2 regions of the Streptomyces sp. CNZ287 genome follow, and region 2 is predicted to be linked to the other one. Evidence: riboswitches for the same ligand, from Rfam matches in the RefSeq annotation. Region 2 holds a riboswitch; the other holds the start of a gene.
What was found. A riboswitch is a leader RNA that binds a small molecule or an ion and turns the genes downstream of it on or off. The one in region 2 is predicted to bind S-adenosylmethionine.
Positions count from the first base shown of each region.

Region 1: another riboswitch for S-adenosylmethionine. It lies ahead of FB457_RS10440 (aminotransferase class V-fold PLP-dependent enzyme); the one in region 2 lies ahead of thrC (threonine synthase).

Region 1 covers NZ_VISV01000004.1:76,191-87,395, reverse strand. The annotation lists gene qcrC (cytochrome bc1 complex diheme cytochrome c subunit) at 1-692, shown strand, start outside; gene qcrA (cytochrome bc1 complex Rieske iron-sulfur subunit) at 689-1,762, shown strand; gene qcrB (cytochrome bc1 complex cytochrome b subunit) at 1,759-3,393, shown strand; gene trpD (anthranilate phosphoribosyltransferase) at 3,521-4,588, shown strand; SAM riboswitch class IV at 4,702-4,819, shown strand; gene FB457_RS10440 (aminotransferase class V-fold PLP-dependent enzyme) at 5,011-6,393, shown strand; partial or broken gene FB457_RS10435 (response regulator) at 6,483-6,791, opposite strand; gene FB457_RS10430 (ATP-binding protein) at 6,791-8,206, opposite strand; gene FB457_RS10425 (hypothetical protein) at 8,210-8,527, opposite strand; gene FB457_RS10420 (Lrp/AsnC family transcriptional regulator) at 8,632-8,913, opposite strand; gene FB457_RS10415 (NYN domain-containing protein) at 9,091-10,449, shown strand; gene FB457_RS10410 (C40 family peptidase) at 10,756-11,205, shown strand, end outside.
Region 2 covers NZ_VISV01000010.1:71,127-82,331, forward strand. The annotation lists gene FB457_RS19140 (Cmx/CmrA family chloramphenicol efflux MFS transporter) at 1-583, opposite strand, end outside; gene FB457_RS19145 (DUF4031 domain-containing protein) at 654-926, opposite strand; gene FB457_RS19150 (hypothetical protein) at 923-1,294, opposite strand; gene FB457_RS19155 (MurR/RpiR family transcriptional regulator) at 1,434-2,372, shown strand; gene murQ (N-acetylmuramic acid 6-phosphate etherase) at 2,766-3,701, shown strand; gene groL (chaperonin GroEL) at 3,941-5,563, opposite strand; gene FB457_RS19170 (cold-shock protein) at 5,942-6,145, opposite strand; gene FB457_RS19175 (MoaD/ThiS family protein) at 6,542-6,820, opposite strand; gene thrC (threonine synthase) at 6,817-8,121, opposite strand; SAM riboswitch class I at 8,139-8,278, opposite strand; gene FB457_RS19185 (glucosyl-3-phosphoglycerate synthase) at 8,458-9,420, shown strand; gene FB457_RS19190 (trehalose-6-phosphate synthase) at 10,031-11,205, shown strand, end outside.

The DNA of each region.
Region 1 (11,205 bases), on a different contig from region 2:
ACGAGACCAGCGCACAGTCCCTCGCCGTCGAAGAGGGACAGAAGCTCTTCCGGGTCGGCTGCGCGAGCTGCCACGGCACCGGCGGGCAGGGCTCCAGCGACGGCCCCAGCCTCGTGGGCGTCGGCGCGGCCGCGGTGGACTTCCAGGTCTCCACCGGCCGGATGCCCCTCCAGCAGCAGGGTGCCCAGGCGCCGAAGAAGCCGAGCGTGTACACCCAGAAGGAGATCGACCAGCTCGCCGCGTACGTCGCCTCCCTGGGCCCGGGCCCTGCGGTCCCCGAGGAGAGCCAGTACGACCCGGCGGGCGGCGACGTCGCCCGCGGCGGTGACCTGTTCCGTACGAACTGCGCGCAGTGCCACAACTTCACCGGGAAGGGCGGCGCCCTGACCGACGGCAAGTACGCGCCGAACATCGACGGCGTCGATCCGAAGCACATGTACGAGGCGATGCAGACGGGGCCGCAGAACATGCCGTCCTTCCCCGACAAGCTGCTCACCACCTCGGACAAGCAGGACATCATCGCCTACCTCGACGAGGTCGGCGGAGACGAGGCCGAGTCGCCCGGTGGCTTCAGCCTCGGCGGCCTCGGCCCCGTGAGCGAGGGTCTGTTCGCCTGGGTCTTCGGGCTCGGCTCCCTCGTCATCCTGACGATCTGGATCACCGCCCGCTCTGCAAAGGCCAAGAAGTCATGAGTAGCCAGCCTGGCTCCGAGAACGAGAACAACGGCGAGCACCTGCCGACCGTCCGGGAGGGCGAGGAGAGCGGGGGCGTCGCGGTCGAGGAGCGCGACCCGTTCGCCAACCCCGGCCTGCCGCCGCACGAGCCGCGCAAGCAGGACATCGACGAGCGTGCCGCCAAGCGCTCCGAGCGCACCGTCTCGCTGCTCTTCACGGTGTCGATGCTGGCGACCGTCGGCTTCATCGTCTCGTTCGTCGCGATCGACGTCGACAAGATCGTCTATATCTTCCCGCTCGGCCACATCAGCGCGCTGAACTTCGCCCTCGGCGTCACCCTGGGCCTCGCGCTGTTCTGCATCGGCGCCGGTGCCATCCACTGGTCCCGCACGCTGATGTCGGACGTGGAGGTCATCCAGGAGCGGCACCAGATCGAGTCCTCCGAAGAGACCAAGGCCATCACCAAGGCCCAGTGGCGCCAGGGCACCGAGGAATCGGCGATCGGCAGCCGCAAGATCATCCGCCGCACCATGCTCGGCGCGCTCACGCTGGTGCCCCTCGCCGGCGTCGTGCTGCTGCGCGACCTCGGCCCGCTGCCGGGCACCAAGCTGCGCCACACCCTGTGGGGCAAGGGCAAGCTGCTCATCAACATGAACACCGACGAGCCGCTGCGCCCGGAGGACATCACCGTCGGTTCGCTCTCCTTCGCCAAGCCCGAAGGGCTGAAGGAAGGCGACCACGACTTCAACACCGAGATCGCCAAGGCGGCGCTGATGCTCGTCCGGATCCACCCGGGCGACATCAAGGACAAGAAGTCGGCGGACTGGGGACACGAGGGCATCCTGGCCTACTCCAAGATCTGCACGCACGTCGGTTGTCCCGTCAGCCTGTACGAGCAGCAGACGCACCACGTGCTGTGTCCGTGTCACCAGTCGACGTTCGACCTGTCCGACGGCGCGCGCGTGCTCTTCGGCCCGGCCGGGCACCCCCTGCCGCAGCTTAGGATCACGGTCAATGACGAGGGCTACCTGTACGCGCTCGGCGACTTCGACGAGCCGGTAGGCCCCAGCTTCTGGGAGCGCGGATGAGCACCACCACGACAGACACACGCCGCAAACCACCCGGCAGAGGTGAGAGAGTCGCCGACTGGGCGGACGCCCGGCTCGGCCTGCACGCCGCCGGCCGCAAGAACATCCGCAAGGTGTTCCCCGACCACTGGTCCTTCCTCCTCGGGGAAGTGGCCATGTACACCTTCCTCATCGTGCTGCTGACCGGCGTGTACCTGACGCTGTTCTTCAAGCCGAGCATGGCGGAGATCACCTACCACGGCTCGTACGCGCCGATGAACGGCGTGCACATGACGGAGGCGTACGCCTCCACGCTGGACATCAGCTTCGACGTCCGCGGCGGGCTGCTCATCCGGCAGATCCACCACTGGTCCGCGCTGATCTTCATCGCCGCCATGGCGACGCACATGATGCGCGTCTTCTTCACCGGCGCGTTCCGCAAGCCGCGCGAGGTCAACTGGCTCTTCGGCTTCACTCTGCTGGTCCTCGGCTGCATCGCCGGCTTCACCGGCTACTCGCTCCCCGACGACCTGCTCTCCGGCACGGGCGTCCGCTTCATGGAGGGCGCGACGCTCGCCACCCCGGTGGTCGGCACCTACCTGGCGTTCTTCCTGTGGGGCGGTGAGTTCCCCGGGACGGACATCATCCCGAGATTCTTCGCCATCCACGTGCTCCTGGTGCCGGGCATCATGCTGGGGCTCTTCGTGCTCCACCTGATCCTGGTCTTCTACCACAAGCACACCCAGTTCGCGGGCGCCGGGAAGACCAACGACAACGTCGTGGGCGCGCCGTTCATGCCGATCTACGTCGCGAAGGCGGGCGGGTTCTTCTTCCTCGTCTTCGGCGTGGTCGCGGTGATCGCGGGCATGTTCACCATCAACCCGGTCTGGGATCTGGGACCGTACCGACCAGATCTGGTCTCCACCGGAGCCCAACCGGACTGGTATATGGGCTGGACCGAGGGGCTGATCCGGTTCATGCCCGGCTGGGAATGGGTCATCCCCGGCGGATACACGATCAACTTCGGGGTGTTCATCCCCCTGATGATCGTGGGCGTCGTCCCGATCGCGATGGTCGCCTACCCGTTCTTCGAGACCTGGGTGACCGGCGACCACCGCGAGCACCACACCCTGGACCGCCCGCGCAACGTGCCGACCCGTACCGCCTACGGGGTGGCCTGGCTGACCTGGGTCTTCGTGCTGCTGATGGGCGGCGGCAACGACCTGTGGGCGACGCACTTCCACCTCTCGATCGAGTCGATCACGTGGTTCGTGCGGGTCTCCTTCTTCGTCGCCCCGGTGGTGGCCTTCTGGATCACCCGGCGCATCTGCCTCGGGCTGCAGCGGCGGGACCGCGAGAAGGTCCTGCACGGCCGGGAGACGGGCATCATCAAGCGGCTGCCGCACGGCGAGTTCATCGAGGTGCACGAGTCGCTGTCGCAGGAGGAGATGCACAAGCTCACCGCGCACGACCAGTACACGCCGCTGGAGCTCGGCCCGACGGTCGACGACAACGGCGTGGTGCGCAAGCAGGGCCCGGTCGAGAAGCTGCGGGCCAGGCTGTCGCAGGGCTACTACGGCGAGGCCGGCCAGATCGCGAAGCCGACCCGGCGCGAGTACGAGGAGATCACCAGCGGCCACGGGCACCACTAGGGCTTGTCCGCCGCCGGGCGATCACCGCCGGGGCCCCCGTCCAGCAGTTGGACGGGGGCCCTTCGGCGTACTCTGCGGTCGATAGGCTGACGCCCGACAACTGAGACGACCCCCGGGACGGTGTGCCATGAGCGTGCAGACGGCAGCAGGAGGCGACAGCACGGCGGCGCGTTCCTGGCCGGATGTCATCAGCGCGCTGATCGCCGGGCAGGACCTCAGCGCCGAGGACACCGCCTGGGCCATGGACCAGATCATGTCGGGCACCGCGAGCAACGCGCAGATCGCCGGCTTCGCGGTCGCCCTGCGCGCCAAGGGCGAGACGGTCGCGGAGATCTCCGGGCTCGTGCGCACGATGTACGAGCACGCCCACACCATCGCCGTCCCGGGACCGACCGTGGACGTCGTCGGCACCGGCGGCGACCGGGCCCGTACGGTCAACATCTCCACCATGTCCGCGATCGTCGTCGCCGGGACCGGGGCGAGGGTCGTCAAGCACGGCAACAGGGCAGCGTCCTCCGCCTCCGGCGCCTCCGACGTGCTGGAGAAGCTGGGGGTCAACCTGGACCTGGCGCCCGGGCGGGTCGCCGAGGTCGCGGAGGAGGCGGGCATCACGTTCTGCTTCGCGGTCAAGTTCCACCCCGCGATGCGGCACGTCGCGCAGACCCGCAAGGAGCTGGGCGTCAGCACCCCCTTCAACTTCCTCGGCCCGCTCACCAACCCGGCGAGGGTCGGGGCGCAGGCGACCGGCGTCGCGGACGCCCGGATGGCGCCGATCATGGCCGGGGTGCTGGCCGAGCGCGGCACCTCGGCGCTCGTCTTCCGCGGCGACGACGGGCTGGACGAGCTGACCACGACGGCCACCTCCCAGGTGTGGACCGTGCGCGGCGGCGCGGTGCGGCAGGAGCGGTTCGACCCGCGGGACGTGGGCATCGAGCTGGTGCCGGTGGAGGCGCTGCGGGGCGCGGACGCCTCGTACAACGCCGATGTCGCCCGCCGGCTGCTGGCCGGCGAGACCGGCCCGGTGCGTGACGCGGTGCTGCTGAACGCGGCGGCGGCGCTCACGGCCCTGGACGCCGACGCCGACGGCCCGCTGCCGGACCGGATCGCGGCGGGCATCGTGCGGGCCGCGGAGTCGATCGACTCGGGCTCCGCGCTGCGGGCGCTGGAGCGCTGGGTCGCGGCCAGCAACCGCTGAGGCGCAGGCGGAGGGCTGCCGGTACGGGCCACCCCCGCCGATATCCGGAGAGTTGCGGACAGTCCGGGCAGCCGGGTTGCGCCGCGGCTCTCCGGTGCGCATACTCCTGACCAGGTCACGAGCGACAGCGATCAAGGCCCCGGCCCGCTGTCCGGCAACCCTCCGTCCGTGGCGGGGTGCCCCGGGTGATGACCGGGCCGCAGGCAGCGAGGTCTGCGGCAAGCGCGGACCCCTCGGAATCCAGGGGTCCTGGTCGGCCGAGGGAGTATCGCCGTGAGCAAGCGAATGCGCTAGGGGCCTTCCGCCCCTCGCCGCCGCGCGCGTCCTTCCGCAGCGTCGCCGCCGAGCGTCGCGCGCGTCCTTTCCGGGCCGTACGGGCCCGTCACCCCGCACATCTCGACGCCTGCTCACGGGAGTTCCGCATGTCCGCGTCCACGCTCACCCCCGCCTGTCTGCCCGTCCTCGGCCGGGACGTTCGCGCCCCGCTCGTCACCGGCGGCGACGCCGAGTACGCCGCCCTGGACTACGCCGCCAGCGCCCCGGCCCTGCAGCGCGTCTGGGACGACGTCGCCGCCTACGCGCCGTACTACGGCAGCGTGCACCGCGGCGCCGGCTACCTCTCGCAACTCTCCACCGAACTCTTCGAGTCCAGCCGGGCGACGGTCGCCGGGTTCCTCGGCTGCCGCCCCGACGACCAGGTCGTCTTCACCCGTTCCACCACCGACTCGCTCAACCTGCTGGCGACCGCGCTGCCGCCGGGGACCGAGGTCTACGTCTTCGAGACCGAGCACCACGCCGCCCTGCTGCCCTGGCATCACGGTGGGTCCGCGGCCGGCCGGGTCACCGTGCTCGCCGCTCCCGGCGGCCCCGGGCAGGCCGTGGCGGCGCTGGACTCGGCGCTTGCGGCGCGGGTCGGCGACGGTCCGGCGCTGGTGTGCGTGACGGGCGCCTCCAACGTCACCGGCGAGCTGTGGCCCGTACGGGAGCTGACCGCGGCGGCGCACCGGCACGGGGCGCGGCTGGTCCTGGACGCGGCGCAGTTGGCGCCGCACCATCCGGTGGACGTGGCGGATCTGGGCGTGGACTGGGTGGCCTTCTCCGGCCACAAGCTGTACGCGCCCTTCGGCGCCGGCGTCCTCGCGGGGCGGGCGGACTGGCTCCAGGCCGCGCCGCCGTACCTCGCGGGCGGCGGCGCCAGCCGGCGGGTGCTGCGCGCGGCCGACGGGGGAGTGGACGTCGAGTGGCAGACGACGGCGGCGCGGCACGAGGCGGGGTCGCCGAACGTCATCGGCGCGTACGCCATCGCGTCCGCGTGCAAGGCGCTGACGGAGGCCGGGTTCGGCGAACTGGTGGCGCGGGAGCGGGCGCTGGTGGCGCGGGTCCTCGACGGGCTCGCGGAGCTGCCGGGGGTGCGGGTGCTGTCGCTGTTCGGTGCGGACGCGGCGCGGGTCGGGGTGATCTCGTTCGTGGTCGACGGATGGAGCAGCTCCCATCTGGCGGCGGCGCTGTCGGCGGAGCACGGGATCGGGGTGCGCGACGGGCTTTTCTGCGCCCACCCGCTGGTGCGGGCGCTGCTCGGCGAGGCGGGGGAGCCGGCCGAGTGCGGTGGCGGCGCCGGGGACGGGGAGCGGCCGCTGAACGCGGTGCGGGTGAGCTTCGGGGCGGGCACGCCGGACGAGCACGTGGACCGGTTCCTGGCGGCGCTGGGGTCGCTGGTGCGCGACGGGGCGCGGTGGTCGTACCGTACGGTGGACGGCCGCTGCGTCCCCGCCTCCGGCGAGGACCGGACTGCGACCGCGTCCTGACCCCGCGGGCGGCCTCCGGCCGGGTCCGTCTGCCCGCCGGTGCACATGCTTTCGGCTGCGGGTCCCGCTCGCGACCGCCGGCCGGGCGCCGGTCCGGTCATGTAGTCGTCGGCGCCGCCTTCGAGGCCCGCGACGGTGTCGGTGACCGACGCCCGCGCGGTGAGCACGATCACCGGCACCGCCGAGCGCGCCTCGCGCAGTTGGCGCAGCACGGTGAAGCCGTCCCGTCCCGGCAGCCCGATGTCGAGGACGACCAGGTCGAAGCCGCCGGTGAGGGCGTGCTCGTACGCGGTGTCGCCGTCCGCGGCGACGGTGGTGGTGAAGCCGTTGGCGCGCAGCCCTTTCTCCACGAAGGAGGCGATGCGTTCCTCGTCCTCGGCGATGAGAATCCGGTTCATCACAGACCCTCCTGAAGGATCAGGGTGAAGGTGGCCCCGCCGCCGTCGGTGGGGCTGAGTTCGACGTGGCCGCGGTGGCCTTCCGCGATGGCCCTGACGATGGCCAGGCCCAGGCCCGCGCCGCCGCCGCGGGAGCCGCGGCGCGCGGTGCCGCGGCGGAAACGTTCGAAGATGAGGCCGGCGTCCTGCGGCGGGATGCCGGGGCCGCTGTCGGCGACGTACAGCTCGACGTGTCCTTCCGCGGTCCGCGAGCCGATCCGGATGCGCCCGCCGGGCGCGGTGTGCTGCACCGCGTTCTGGGCGAGCTGCACCATGGCCTGCGTGACGCGCTGCGGGTCGAGGCGCGTCTCGCCCTCGGCGACCTCGCTCAGCTCCCAGTCCCGCTCGCCGAGGGTCCTGGCCTTGACGAACACGTCCGCGGTCAGCTCCGCCAACTGCACCGGCTCCGGCTGGACGAAGTCCGGCCGCTCGGCCTTGGCGAGCAGCAGCAGGTCCTCCACGATCCGGGTCATCCGGTCCAGCTCGTCGGTGACCAGCCGCAGCGTCTCCTCGCGCTCCGCCGGGTCCTCGCCCATCAGCTCCAGGTGCCCGCGCACGATGGTGATGGGCGTACGCAGCTCGTGCCCGGCGTCGTCGACGAACTCCCGCTGGGCGGCGAACGCCCGCTCCAGCCGGTCCAGCATGGCGTTGAAGGTCGCGGCGAGCGCCGCCGTCTCGTCCCGGTCGGCGCGCCCGCGCACCGGGATCCGCCGGGTCAGGTCCTGCTCCGTCAACTGCGCGGCGGTCTGTCCCACCAGCCGTACGGGCGCGAGGATCCGGCCCGCCACCGCCCAGCCGATGGCGCTGACGACCACCAGCGCCATGGCCGAGATCATCAGCATGATGACGAACACATCGCTCACCTGTTCGCGTTCGCGCTCGGTGTGGATGGCCACGACGAACGCCGCCGCGTCCGGCTCCTCCTTCGCGCCGATGCCGGCCTTGGCCCAGCGCACCTCGCCCGAGGGCCGGTCGAGAAAGCCCGTGCGGTCGCCGGACTCGAAGATCGTCCGGCGGCCCGCCTTGTCGTTCTCCAGCGGCCGGGACATCGTCAGGTCCCGCGGCTGGACGAGTTGCTTCGGCCCGTCGCCGCGCTGGCGCACCAGGCCCAGCAGCTCCTCGTCCGGGTCGGCGTACTGCCGCTCCAGGAAGACCGTCAGCAGCCTTTCCGGGTCGGTGAAGGGGCGGCTCGTCTCCGGGTCGACGCCCCGCTCGTAGAGGCTGGCGAACTCCCGCGTCTCCTGTGCCAGCAGCTGGTCGACCCGGTGCTCCAGGTCGCGCAGCAGGATGGAGCGGGTGGTACCGGCGACGGCGGCGAGGGCCGCCGCCATCACCACCAGCAGGAGAAGGAGGATGCGGGCACGCGCGGAGATCATCGATCAGTCGTCGAACTCATCGTCGTCGTTGCCGCCGCCGGAGTCGTCCCCCGTGTCGTCGGCGTCGTCGTCTCCGCTCGCGCTGCCCGACGGATCCGTGGTGGGGCCGTCGCGCACAGGCGGCGGCGAGACCGTCTCCTTGCCCGTCTCCTCGCCGGGGGACGTGCCGGTCGACGGTGAGGCGGACCCCGGCGGGGAGGACGTGCCTCCCTCCATCTCCACCCGGGCGGGCGGAGCGGGGTCCTCCGGGTCGTCGGTCAGGGCGTAGCTGGTCGCGGCGATGCCCAGCGGGATCGCCACCACGGCGGTCAGTGCGGCCATGCGCTTCGAGAAAGCCATGTGTCCGAGGCTGCGGCCGGCGGATGCCGTACAGCGTGAAGGACGGATGAGAGATTCTTCATCTACGGCCCCGAGCGCGCACCCCGCTACTCCTCCAGGCCGATGGCGAACGCGGCTTCGAGGTCGTGCTGCGAGTACGTACGGAAGGAGATGTGCGTCTCGGTCCCCGCCACGCCCGGGACCTTGCTGATCCGGCCCGGGATCACGTCGGCCAGATCGTCGTGGCGCGCCACCCGGACGATGGCGATCAGGTCGTGCGCCCCCGTGACCGAGTACACCTCGCTGACCCCGTCGATCGCGGCGATCGACTCCGCGATCTCGGGAATGCGGTCCACGTCGGTGTTGATCAGAACGATCGCAGTGATCATGTGTGCGCTCTCCCTCTCGGACCCGCGTGCGGCGCTCACTCTATCTGTCTGCCTAAGACCTCGCTCCAGGTCGTAGGGTGGGGGCACGGCCTGCGACGAGGTCGGTGCGCCGGGCCGGCGCCGGCGCCGGAAGGACCGGCCGAAGCCGCGGGGATCGCTGAAGCGGAAGGGTGACCGGTGGTGGAGCCGAGGGAAGGCTCGGGCGTCTCCTCCGACGAGGACGCGGCCGAGGTGCTCGACGGCCCGCTGCCCGAGGGGGTGCGCCGCCGGATCGTCACCCTGGCCGACGAGTCCTTCGGCGGCCTGACCGTCGCGGAGCTGCCGCCGCAGTTGCGGCAGTACGCCCGCTTCACCCCGTCCCGCCGCGTCAAGCTCGCCGGCAACGCCATCGCCGCCGCGCTGGCGGCCGACGCCGCCTTCCGCGAGCGGATCGCCCTGCGGGCCGCCGAGCTCCAGCCCGAGCTGGCCGCCGCGCTGCGCGGCGGCAGCCCGCCGGCCGCCGCCGAGCCCGTCGACGTCGCGGCCCTCGCGTACCTGCTGCGGCCCCCCGGCTGGGTCAAGCTCATCGCCGCCGCCGGCGAGGAGGAGCAGCGCGCCGGCGCCGAGCGGGCCGGCGAGGAGGCCGCCCGCGAGCTGGCCCGGCTGCGTACGGAGCTCTCCGAGGCCCGCGCCGCCGCCCGCGGCGAGTCGGAGCGCACCCGGCACGAACTGGAGGCGCTGCGCCGCGAGAACGAGGGCCTGCACCGCCGGCTGCGCAGCGCGCTCAGCGACGTCAAGCGCGGCGAGGCCGCCGTCCGCAAGCTCCAGCAGGAGGCCGCCGCGGGACGCGAGGAGGCCGCCGCCCACCTGGCCGCCGCCGAGAGCGAGGCCCGCCGCCTCCGCGCCCGCCTCGGCGAGGCCGAGTCCGGTCTGGAGGCCAGCCGCCGGGCCGCCCGCGAGGGGCGCAGCGTGGAGGACATGCGCGTACGCCTCCTCCTCGACACCGTGCTCGACGCCGCCCAGGGGCTCCGCCGCGAACTCGCCCTGCCGCCCACCCGGATGACCCCCGCGGACACCGTCGGCGCGGTCGAGCCCGGCACGATCTCGCCGAAGGACGTGGCCGCCCGCGCCCTCTCCGCCACCGACCCGGCGCTCCTCGACCAACTGCTCGCGCTGCCGCAGGCGCACATGGTCGTCGACGGCTACAACGTCACCAAGACCGGCTATCCCACGCTCCCGTTGGAGAAGCAGCGCCTGCGTCTCCTCGGCGGCCTCGCCGGCCTCGCCGCGCAGACGGGTGCGGAGGTGACGTGCGTGTTCGACGGCGCGGAGCTGGCCGCGCCGGTGCTGCTCGCGCCGCCTCGCGGGGTGCGGGTGCTCTTCAGCAAGCCGGGGGAGACCGCGGACGAGCTGATCCGCCGGCTCGTCCGGGCCGAACCCACCGGCAGACCCGTCGTGGTGGTCTCCGCCGACCGCGAGGTCGCCGACGGCGTCGCCGCCGCGGGCGCCCGGCCCGTATCGTCCGCGCTGCTCCTCAAGCGGCTCGCCCGGAGCTGACAACCCGGGGAAACACGGGCGAGTTCGGACAACCCCGCCGTCCCTCGCGGGTACGGACAGTTCGCCGCTCCGAGTCCAACTCGTTGTCGAACAGTGACTACTGGCCGTGTGATGTGAGTAAAGAAACGCGCTTCGGGGGGACTTTTTTGCCGGAGGGATTTGAACGGATCGCCCGTGCCTCGTTAGTGTCTGGCCCGAACCTTCGTGCAGTCGATCGCTCATCCGGGGCGATGGCGAAGGTCCCGCCGGTACCGGGGCATCCCCAAAGCCACGGTCGGGCGGCTGGAGGAAGAGGAGCTCGCCTTCGTGGCGTCCCACCGTCGACCGAAGCAGCCGAACCGGGCCAGGGTCACCGTCTTCACCGCGACCGCCGCCGCGGCCGTCGCCCTCTCCACCCAGAGCGCGCAAGCCGCCCCCGACAAGGACGACGTCAAGCGGCAGGTCGACAACCTGTACGAGGACGCCGAGCGCGCCACGGAGAAGTACAACGGCGCCAAGGAGCGGCAGGACAAGCTCGAAGAGGACGTCAAGGAGCTCCAGGACAAGGCCGCCCGCGGCCAGCAGGAGCTCAACGACCTCCGCGACGGCCTCGGTTCGCTGGCCACCGCCCAGTACCGCAGCGGCAGCATCGACCCCTCCGTGCAGCTCTTCCTCTCCGCCGACCCGGACACCTACCTGGACAAGGCGTCCACGATGGACCGGGTCAGCGGCAAGCAGGCCGAGTCGCTGGAACGCATCGCCGACAAGCAGCGCAGC
Region 2 (11,205 bases):
CGGGCGTGCCACCGGGTACGAGCGCCACCACCCCGACGAGGGCGACGGCGGTCATGAGGGTGACCGCCCAGAAGGCGGACCGCCAGCCGAAGTGCTGGCCGAGCAGCGCCCCGCCGGGCACCCCGGCGACGTTCGCGACGCTGAGCCCGCCGACCATGATCGCCATGGCCCGTGCGCGGGCGCCCGCCGGAACGGTTGCGATGGCGACTGCGGCGCCGACGGCCCAGAACCCGGCGCAGGCGAGGGCACTGACGATGCGGGTGGCGAAGAGGACACCGTAGGAGGTGGAGACGGCCCCCACGATGTGCCCGGCCCCGAAGACGACGAGCAGCCCGACGAGGGTGGTACGGCGGGGGAGGCGGAGGGTGGCGGCGGCGAGGGTCGGCGCCCCGACGACCATGCCCACGGCGAACGCGGAGATGAGGAGACCCGCGCGGGGAATGGAGACGTCGAGGTCGTCGGCTATCTCCGGGAGCAGCCCGGAGAGCATGAACTCCGACGTCCCGAGGGCGAAGACGGCGACGCCGAGGACGTACACGGCGACGGGCAGGCGGGCTCCGGCCCGGGGAGCGGTCGGGGACATGAAGGAGGAAACGCTCGGTCGCCGGGGGAACATTCCTGCGAGCGCGGGGATCTCCTCACCCCGTTCTCCCTCATCCCGTCCCCGTCTTCCTCCCCCGTCTCCGCAGGCCGCCCTCCACCAGCCTCCGTAGCAGTTCCTTCGAGCCCACCTCCACCGCGCCCCGGCTCACCGCGTCCCCATACCGCGTCGACGGAATGTCGTAGTGGTCCCCGTCGAACGCCTTCCGCGGCACCCCCATCGACTCCGCGAAGGCGTGGAGTTCCTCGTACGACACGTCGCTCACCAGGTGCGACCACATCCGCCCGTGACCTGGCCACGTCGGCGGGTCGACGTAAATCGTCATCCGGCTCCCCCCAGGCTCCCCACCCGGGCCATCACCGCGCCCGTCCTGCCGCACACCCACCGCGGGTCCGGGCCCAATGCCGGTTCGATGTCCAGCGCGTGCGGGCCCGTGGAATCGACGTCCTCGCAGACGGGGCAGAGCGGCCATCTGCCGTACTTCTCCAGCAGTGCGTCCTGGACGTCCTGGGCCACCAGGCCGTCCAGATACGCCACGCCCTCGGGCCACTGCTCCACCCACCAGCGGCGGTGGACCACCGCGTCCTCGACGAAGGTGACCACGTCCGGCCCGGCCACATCCGCGGCGCTGAGGTCGGCGAGGATCAGTGCACGGGCGCGGTGCAGCGCCTGCTCCAGCCCTTGGTGCTCCATACGTCAATTCTCCCGCAACCGGCACCCGAGCGGCCGGGCCCGCGGCCGGGCCGGGGCCCGCCGCGGGGCCTGCCGGGGTTTTCCACAGGGCCGACGCGGGGGGTTGACTCGCCCTTCGTCGCGAAAATATCTTTCGTGTGTGAGCTACAGCGTGAAGGAAACTTTCACTCCTGACACCCCGACCGGACCCGCGCCGCCCGCGCCCGCCGCCCTCGCGGCCAAGGTGCGCACGGTCGCGCCGTCCATGACGCGTTCCATGCAGCGCGTTGCCGAGGCCGTCGCCGGTGACCCGGCCGGCTGTGCCGCGCTCACCGTCACCGGCCTCGCGGAGCGCACCGGCACGTCGGAGGCCACCGTCGTGCGGACGGCGCGGCTGCTCGGCTATCCCGGGTATCGCGATCTCCGGCTGGCCCTCGCCGCCGCCGCCGCGCAGCAGGAGGCGGGGCGGGCGCCGTCGGTCACCGCGGACATAGCGGTGGACGATTCGATGGCCGACGTCATCGCCAAGCTCGCGCGGGACGAGCAGCAGGCCCTCGCGGACACCGCGGCCGGGCTCGACCCCGTGCAGTTGGAGGCGGCGATCGCCGCCATGGCCACCGCCCGGCGCATCGATGTGTACGGCATCGGCGCGTCGAACCTCGTGGGCCAGGACCTGGTCCAGAAGCTGCTGCGGATCGGCGTCGTGGCGCACGCCTCGCCCGACCCGCACCTGGCCGTGACCAATGCCGTCCAACTGCGCGCGGGCGACGTGGCCATCGCGATCACGCACTCGGGCCGCACGGTCGACGTCATAGAGCCGCTGCGGGTCGCGTTCGACCACGGGGCGACGACCGTGGCGATCACCGGCCGCCCGGACGGCCCCGTCGCGTCGTACGCCGATCACATACTCACCACGTCCACGGGTCGCGAGAGCGAGCTGCGGCCGGCGGCCATGTCCAGCCGGACGGGCCAGCTGCTGGTCGTGGACTGTCTCTTCATAGGCGTGGCCCAGCGGACGTACGAACGGGCCGCGCCGGCGCTCGCCGCCTCGTACGAGGCGCTGGCCCACCGGCACAGCCCGCTCCGCCCGCGGTCCTGACCCCGCCCGGCGACTCCCGACGACGACCGATGCACCGGCGACCCGCCCTCCGTCCAGGCGCGGACCCCGCCCACGGCACCGGCCGCGCCGGAGAACGCGGACGAGTCGGATCTGTCGGATACGCCGGGCGTACGGGCTCAGCCCCGCGCGCCGGAGGCGTCCCCCGCGCCACCCGCACCACGCACCGCCCCCGCGCCACGCACGCCCCGCACCGACGTACGACGCCGGCGCCGACGCCGCCCGGTGGCCCGGCGCGCCCCGCGCGCCTGGCGCCCGTGGCGGCGGTCCGACCGCCGGCGACCGCACCACGCAAGCCGCCGTGACCGACCCCACCGCCGCGTGCGCGCACCGCCCACCGCGCGCCACGCACCGTATGGAAAGAGCCGCTCCGACATGCCCTCTCCCTCAGCAGACATCCGCCGGGAGCTGGAAAACCTGACCACCGAGGCGTTCCGTCCCGAGCTGGCAGAGATCGACCGTCTCTCCAGCCTGGAGATCGCCGGAATCATGAACGAGGAGGACAGCGGGGTCCCGGGCGCTGTCGCCACGCAACTGCCGCGGATCGCCGCCGCCATCGACGAGATCGCCGAGCGCATGGCCCGCGGCGGCAGACTGTTCTATCTGGGCGCCGGCACCGCGGGCCGGCTCGGGGTGCTGGACGCCAGCGAGTGCCCGCCGACGTTCAACACCGACCCGTCGCAGGTCGTCGGCATGATCGCCGGTGGTGACGTGGCGCTGCGGACCTCCACGGAGGGCGCGGAGGACAGCGAGGAGCTGGCCGCGGCCGACCTGGCGGCGGCGGAGCTGGGGCCCGACGACGCGGTCGTCGGCATCTCGGCCTCCGGCCGCACGCCGTACGCCGTCGGCGGTGTGACGTACGCCCGCGGTCTGGGGGCGCTGACCGTCGGGCTGTCCTGCAACGCCGGTTCGCCGCTGGGCGCCGCCGCGCAGCACGCCATCGAGGTCGTCGTGGGCCCCGAGCTGATCGCGGGGTCGACGCGGCTGAAGGCGGGCACGGCGCAGAAGCTCGTGCTCAACATGCTGTCGACGATCACGATGATCCGGCTCGGCAAGACGTACGGGAACCTGATGGTCGACGTGCGCGCCTCCAACGAGAAGCTGCGGGCCCGTTCGCGGCGCATCGTCGCACTGGCGACGGGCGCGGGCGACGAGGAGGTGGAGGCCGCCCTCGCCGAGACCCACGGCGAGGTGAAGAACGCGATCCTCACCATCCTCGGCGGCGTGGACGGCAGCACGGCGGAGCGCCTGCTCGACGCCTCACACGGTCACCTGCGAGTCGCCCTGAAGTCCGCGACCGACGTGAGCTGAGCCCGGCGGTGTCGGCAAGGGGTCGTTGACCGGAGGGTGCCCCGGTCGGCGCCGGCCGGGGGCACCCGGCCGCCCCTCCCCCGCCGCACCCGCGGGCTGCCGCCGCCGCATGCCCACGCACCGCCGCCGCGTGCCCACACGCCCGAGGGCGGCACCCCCTGCGGGGTACCGCCCTCGGTTCGTCAGCCCGTCCGCCGTCCGCCGCGGCCGCGGCGGACGTACGGACTTCGCGATCCCGATCAGAAGTCCATGTCGCCGCCGGGCATACCGCCCCCGGCCGCGGCCTTCTCCTTCTCCGGCTTGTCGGCGACGACGGCCTCGGTGGTGAGGAAGAGGCCCGCGATCGACGCCGCGTTCTGCAGCGCGGAGCGGGTCACCTTGGCCGGGTCGAGGATGCCCTCGGCGATCATGTCGACGTACTCGCCGCTGGCGGCGTTGAGCCCGTGACCGGCGGTCAGGTTGCGCACCTTCTCCACCACGACGCCGCCCTCGAGGCCGGCGTTGACCGCGATCTGCTTCAGCGGGGCCTCCAGGGCCAGCTTCACGGCGGACGCGCCGGTGGCCTCGTCGCCCTGGAGCTCCAGCTTCTCGAAGACGTGGCCGGCCTGCAGCAGGGCCACGCCGCCACCGGCGACGATGCCCTCCTCGACGGCCGCCTTCGCGTTGCGCACGGCGTCCTCGATGCGGTGCTTGCGCTCCTTCAGCTCGACCTCGGTCGCGGCGCCGGCCTTGATGACGGCCACGCCGCCGGCCAGCTTGGCGAGCCGCTCCTGCAGCTTCTCGCGGTCGTAGTCGGAGTCGCTGGCGTCGATCTCGGCCCGGATCTGGTTGACCCGGCCCTGGACCTGCTCGCTGTCGCCCGAGCCGTCGACGATGGTGGTCTCGTCCTTGGTGATGACGACCTTGCGGGCGCGGCCCAGCAGGTCGAGCGTGGCGCTCTCCAGCTTGAGGCCGACCTCCTCGGAGATGACCTGGCCACCGGTGAGGATGGCGATGTCGCCGAGCATGGCCTTGCGGCGGTCGCCGAAGCCCGGGGCCTTGACGGCGACGGACTTGAAGGTGCCGCGGATCTTGTTCACCACGAGGGTGGACAGGGCCTCGCCCTCGACGTCCTCGGCGATGATCAGCAGCGGCTTGCCCGACTGCATGACCTTCTCCAGGAGCGGCAGCAGGTCCTTGACCGCGCTGATCTTGGAGTTGGCGATGAGGATGTACGGGTCCTCGAGCTCCGCCTCCATGCGCTCCATGTCGGTGGCGAAGTAGGCGGAGATGTAGCCCTTGTCGAAGCGCATGCCCTCGGTGAGCTCCAGCTCGAGCCCGAAGGTCTGCGACTCCTCGACGGTGATGACGCCTTCCTTGCCGACCTTGTCCATGGCCTCGGCGATCAGCTCGCCGATCTGGACGTCGCCGGCGGAGATGGAGGCGGTGGAGGCGATCTGCTCCTTGGTCTCCACGTCCTTGGCCTGCTCCAGCAGGGCGGCGGAGACGGCCTCGGTGGCCTTCTCGATGCCGCGCTTCAGCGCCATCGGGTTGGCGCCGGCGGCCACGTTGCGCAGGCCCTCCTTGACCAGGGCCTGGGCCAGGACGGTCGCGGTCGTCGTGCCGTCACCGGCGACGTCGTCCGTCTTCTTCGCGACCTCCTTGACCAGCTCGGCGCCGATCTTCTCGTACGGATCCTCGAGCTCGATCTCCTTGGCGATGGAGACACCGTCGTTCGTGATCGTGGGGGCGCCCCACTTCTTCTCAAGGACGACGTTCCGGCCCTTGGGGCCGAGGGTGACGCGGACGGCGTCGGCGAGCTGGTTCATGCCGCGCTCGAGGCCGCGCCGCGCCTCCTCGTCGAACGCGATGGTCTTGGCCATTGTGTTGAGTCCTCCCGGACAGGGGGGTCGTCTGTGTCCGGACCGCGCTGGCGCCCGCGACGGACGGTCCGCGACCCGCGTGGTTCCCTCCCACCCGGCGTGCGGACCTCACCGAACCGGTCCCGTGCTGTCACTCTCACGGGGAGAGTGCTAACGCCAATGATTAGCACTCGCCCCCTGCGAGTGCAAGCGGGTAGGGGCTTCTCATGCGCAGAGCGGAACCGGACCGCGGCACCGCACAACAGGCGGCGGAGGACGCGGACAGGGGCGGACATGGGCGGATACGGGGAGCGGGCAGGGGCGGAGCACGGACAGCAGAGGGCCCGCACCCCGGGGGGTGCGGGCCGTCGCGAGTCGTCCGTGGTCGATGCCCGGCGCTCAGCCGCTGACGCGGACCATGTCTGCCTGCGGCCCCTTCTGGCCCTGCGAGATCTCGAACTCGACCCGCTGGCCTTCCTCGAGGGTGCGGTATCCGTCCATCTGAATCGCGCTGTAGTGGACGAAGACATCCGCACCACCGTCGACCGCGATGAAGCCGTACCCCTTCTCCGCGTTGAACCACTTGACGGTGCCCTGAGCCATTCCAAACTCCCCTATTGCTGGCCCTTACACAGGACCGCACTCCGCGGACCCGGGTCAGACCTCACCCCCGGATACACGCCGGGGCGTGCGCCGGAACGCGTCGACCGCGGCTGAATGTATCCGCACAGATGCCCAGTGCAACAGGTCAATCGGACGAGAATTCTACGGACACGCGATCGGCATTTTTCCGATCAATTTCCGCCATTCCATGACAACTCGGGCAGGGCATAACTCACCATCACGACAATTAACTCTCCGCATTTGCGCGGAACTTGTCGCGTTCTCATATGCGTGGAGCATGGGCCACGAGGGGGGAACGCCCCAACCCTATCGCGTGTCATGACATGCGAACGGCCCCACTCCGGATCAGTGGGGCCGCACACGCGCACGCGGGGTTCAGCAGCCTCCGGCGACCGCCGGAATGATCGAGATCCCGGCCCCCTCGGGAGTGGGAGTCTGCAGGCCATCGGCGAAGCGGACGTCATCATCGTTCACATAGACGTTCACGAAGCGGCGCAGCTTGCCTTGATCGTCCAGCACCCGTCCTGCGATGCCGCGGTGGTTCTTCTCCAGGTCTTCGATCACCTCGGCCAGCGTCGCGCCCTCGGCGCTCACCTCTGCCCGCCCGTCGGTATACGTACGGAGGATGGTCGGAATTCGGACGTTCACGCTCATGATGCGAGGCCGGCCTCTCGGAAGGAGTCGAGTGTGGGACGAATGATCGCGCTCGGCCCCGTGGTGGGAGCGACCGCGTCGAGGGTCTTCAGGCCGTCGCCCGTGTTGATCGCGACGGTGGTCCCGGCCGGGTCGATCCGGCCGTCCGCGACGAGCTTCGCCAGCACGCCGAAGGTCACGCCGCCCGCCGTCTCCGCGAACACACCCTCGGTGCGGGCCAGCAGCTTCACCGCGTCCACGACCTCGGCGTCCGTCACGTCCTCCACCGCGCCGCCGGTGCGGCGGGCGATGTCCAGCACGTACGGGCCGTCGGCCGGGTTGCCGATGGCGAGGGACTTGGCGATCGTGTCGGGCCGCACGGGACGTACCACGTCGTGACCGTCCTTGAAGGCCCGCGAGACCGGGGAGCAGCCGGCCGCCTGGGCGCCGAAGATCTTGTACGGGCGCTCCTCGACCAGCCCGGTCGCGATCAGCTCCTTCAGCCCCTTGTCGATCTTCGTGAGCTGGGAGCCGGAGGCGACGGGTATGACGATGTTGTCCGGGAGCCGCCAGCCGAGCTGCTCGCAGATCTCGTACGCGAGGGTCTTGGAGCCCTCCGCGTAGTACGGGCGCAGATTGACGTTCGTGAACCCCCAGCCCTCGCCGATCGGGTCGCCGATCAGCTCCGAGCAGAAGCGGTTCACGTCGTCGTACGTGCCCTCGATGCCGACGACGTCACCGCCGTAGACCGCGGCCATGACGACCTTCGCGTGCTCCAGGTCGTACGGGATGAAGACGCACGAACGCAGTCCCGCCCGCGCCGCGGCCGCGCCGACCGCGCCCGCCAGATTGCCCGTGGAGGAACACGACAGCGTGGTGAAGCCGAAGGCGCGCGCCGCCTCGACGGCGATCGCGACGACGCGGTCCTTGAAGGAGTGCGTCGGGTTGCCCGAGTCGTCCTTGACGTGCAGCGCGCCCGTCACGCCCAGCTCGGCGGCGAGCCGGTCGGCGCGGTGCAGCCGGGTGAACCCGGGGTTCAGGTTCGGCTTGCCCGCCACGTCCGCGGGGACCGGCAGCAGCGGCGCGTACCGCCAGATGCTCCGCGGACCCGCCTCGATACGGGCCCGCAGCCGGGCGGCGGACCCGGCGTCACCGCCGGGGAGTTCGTACGCCGCCTCCAGCGGCCCGAAACACGACTGGCACGCGAACACCGGACCCAGCGGCACCCGCTCCCCGCACTCCCGGCACGACAGCGCGACGGCAGGGCCCAGATCAGGGCCGCCGTCGACGGCGGTGGGGGTGGGAGCTGTGTCTACAGCCATACTGGCGAGGCCCTCTCTCCTCATCTTCCCCGCGACGCATCTCGCCGCAGGACGGAATTGGCACCATCACCGTCCGGGGCCTCGCAGCGTCGCGAGTACCGGACGGAGGGTTGCCGGGGCTTCAACGGGCCGTTCCCTCTGCCCCTCTGGATGAGCTCTGTATGGCGCGGGTCCGGCGGGGCCGCCCGGCGCTTTTGTCCGCGCGCGGACCCCGACATAGGGACGTCACGCACGTTGTTCAAGACTGTAACCGACGACCAGGACAGTTGTGAGGGCCGTCCGATACGCGAGACGGCTCACACACCGGGCAGGACACCGGCAAGGGGAGGCCCGCAGGTGCTCGATGACGTGGAGCAGTGGCTGAGGACGCGGTCCTGGTCCGCGGCGGACCGGCCGGACGCGCGGCTGCTGGCGGCCAAGCGCGCGCTCGGGGCGCGCGGGACGGTGAGCGTGGTGCTGCCGGCGCTCGACGAGGAGGCCACGGTCGGGTCGATCGTCGCGGCGATCCGCGCGGAGCTGATGGCTCCCGACGGCGGGCTGGTGGACGAGCTGGTCGTGATGGACTCCGGCTCCACGGACCGTACGGCGGAGGTCGCCGCCGCGGCGGGCGCGCGGGTCGTGCACCGCGACGAGGTGCTGCCGCGGATGCCGGCGGTGCCGGGCAAGGGCGAGGTGCTGTGGCGGTCGCTGCTGGTGACGCGCGGCGAGATCGTGTGCTTCGTGGACGCGGACCTGCGGGACTTCGACACGGCGTTCGTGAGCGGGATCGTGGGGCCGCTGCTGACGGATCCCGGCGTGGAGTTCGTGAAGGCGGTGTACGACAGACCGCTGGGTACGGGGGCGGCGACCGGACAGGGCGGGCGGGTGACCGAGCTGGTGGCCCGGCCGCTGCTGAACCTGCACTGGCCGCTGCTGGCCGGCTTCGTCCAGCCGCTGGGCGGTGAGTACGCGGCGCGCCGGTCGCTGCTGGAGCGGCTGCCGTTCCCGGTCGGGTACGGGGTGGAGCTGGGCCTGCTCGTCGACGCGCTGCACACGGTGGGGCTGGACGCGCTGGCGCAGGTCGACGTCGGCGTCCGCCGGCACCGGCACCAGGACGACCGCGCGCTGGGGCGCATGGCGGCGGCGATCTACCGCACGGCGCAGGTACGGCTGGCGCGGGGGCACCTGGTGCGGCCGCGGCTGACGCAGTTCGACCGGGGGGCGGAGGGGGCGTTCGAGCCGCGGACGTACGGGGTGGACACGGAGGAGCGGCCGCCGATGGGGGAGATCCGGGAGTACGTGGAGCGCCGCGCGGCATAGCCCTCGCCGGGCGGGCGACGGCGGGTGGGGGTCTCCCCGCACCCGCCCCTTCCCGAACCCCGGGGGCTCCGCCCCGGGACCGGACAGGGCTGCGCCCCAGCCCCCAGCGGAGGCGCGCCCGGCACCCCAGCGGGCTCCGCCCCGAGACGCCGGGGGCTCCGCCCCCAAACCCCCGCGGGGCTCCGCCCCGAGACCGGACAGGGCTACGCCCCAGCCCTCGCGGAAGCGCGCCCGGCACCCCAGCGGGACTCCGCCCCCGAGGACCCAGCGGGGGCTCCGCCCCCAAACCCCCGCGGGGCTCCGCCCCGGGACCCGGCGGGGAGCTCCGCCCCCGAGCCCCCGGGGCTGCGCCCCAGACCCCCTCGGGGCTCCGCCCCGGGACCCCGAAGGGGCCGCGCCCCGGACCACACAGGGCTGCGGCCGGCCTTGTTGAGGCCGCGCCGCCCGAGACCTCCGCGAGGCTCGCCCCGGGGCCGACCGCGCTGCCGTACCTCCCACGGGCCCCTCGGATCCCGGAGCCTCCGGTCCCACCGGCCCACGTGCCCCACCGGTATCGGCCACACCGTCCCGGTTGCGTTTCAGAGGGCCCTGCCGTGGCTAGGCTCGGCGCATGGTCGTGTCGCCCGGTGCTCCCCTGCTCGTCGCGTCCAACCGCGGGCCCCTCTCGTACGCCGTCGGCGACGACGGTGCGCTCGTCGCCAAGCGTGGCGGTGGCGGGCTCGTCTCCGGGCTCAGCGCCGTGGGGCCCGAGGCCGGTGCGCTGTGGGTGTGTGCCGCGCTGGGTGACGGGGACCGGGAGGCCGTGCGGCAGGGGGTGGCAGAGCCCGGGGTGCGGATGCTCGGCATCGACCCGGACGTCTTCCACGACGCGTACAACGGCGTCGCGAACTCCGTCCTGTGGTTCGTCCACCACATGCTCTACGACATCCCCGTCGCCCCCGTCTTCGACGCCGCGTTCCGCCGCCAGTGGGCCGCGTACGAGACGTACAACCGCGCCTTCGCCGACGCCCTCGCCGACGGTGCCGCCGAGGGCGCGGCGGTGCTCGTGCAGGACTACCACCTGTGTCTCGTCCCCGGCATGCTCCGTGAGCGCCGCCCCGACCTGCGCATCTCGCACTTCACCCACACCCCCTGGGCACCCCCCGAGTACTTCCGGCTCCTCCCCGACGACATCGCCGCCGCCCTGCTGCGCGGGCTGCTCGGCGCCGACCGCGTCGGCTTCCACACCCGCCGGTGGGCCGAGGCGTTCGCCGGCTGCTGCCGCGAGGTGCTGGGCGGGGAGGCCGACGTCGCCTTCGCCGGGGAGGAGGCGCGGGGTGAGCGGACGACGTGGGTCGACGTGCACGCCCTCGGCGCCGACGCCGACTTCCTGCGCGAGCGGTCGCGGCGGCCGGACGTCGCCGAGCGGATGGCCGCCCTGCGCGAGCAGATCGGCGGCGCGGACCGCGAGGTCGTCGTGCGGGTGGACCGCACCGAGTTGTCGAAGAACATCGTCCGCGGGCTGCTCGCGTACCGGCGGCTGCTGGAAGCGCGGCCGGAGTGGCGCGGGCGGGTGGTGAAGCTGGCGTTCGCGTATCCGTCGCGGCAGGACCTGGCGGTGTACCGCGACTACACCGCGGAGGTGCGCCGCCTCGCCGCGGAGATCAACGAGGCGTACGGGACGGACGGCTGGCAGCCGGTCGTGCTCCACGTCGAGGACGACTTCGCCCGCTCCCTCGCCGCGTACCGGCTGGCGGACGTGGCGCTGGTCAATCCGCTGCGGGACGGGATGAACCTGGTCGCGAA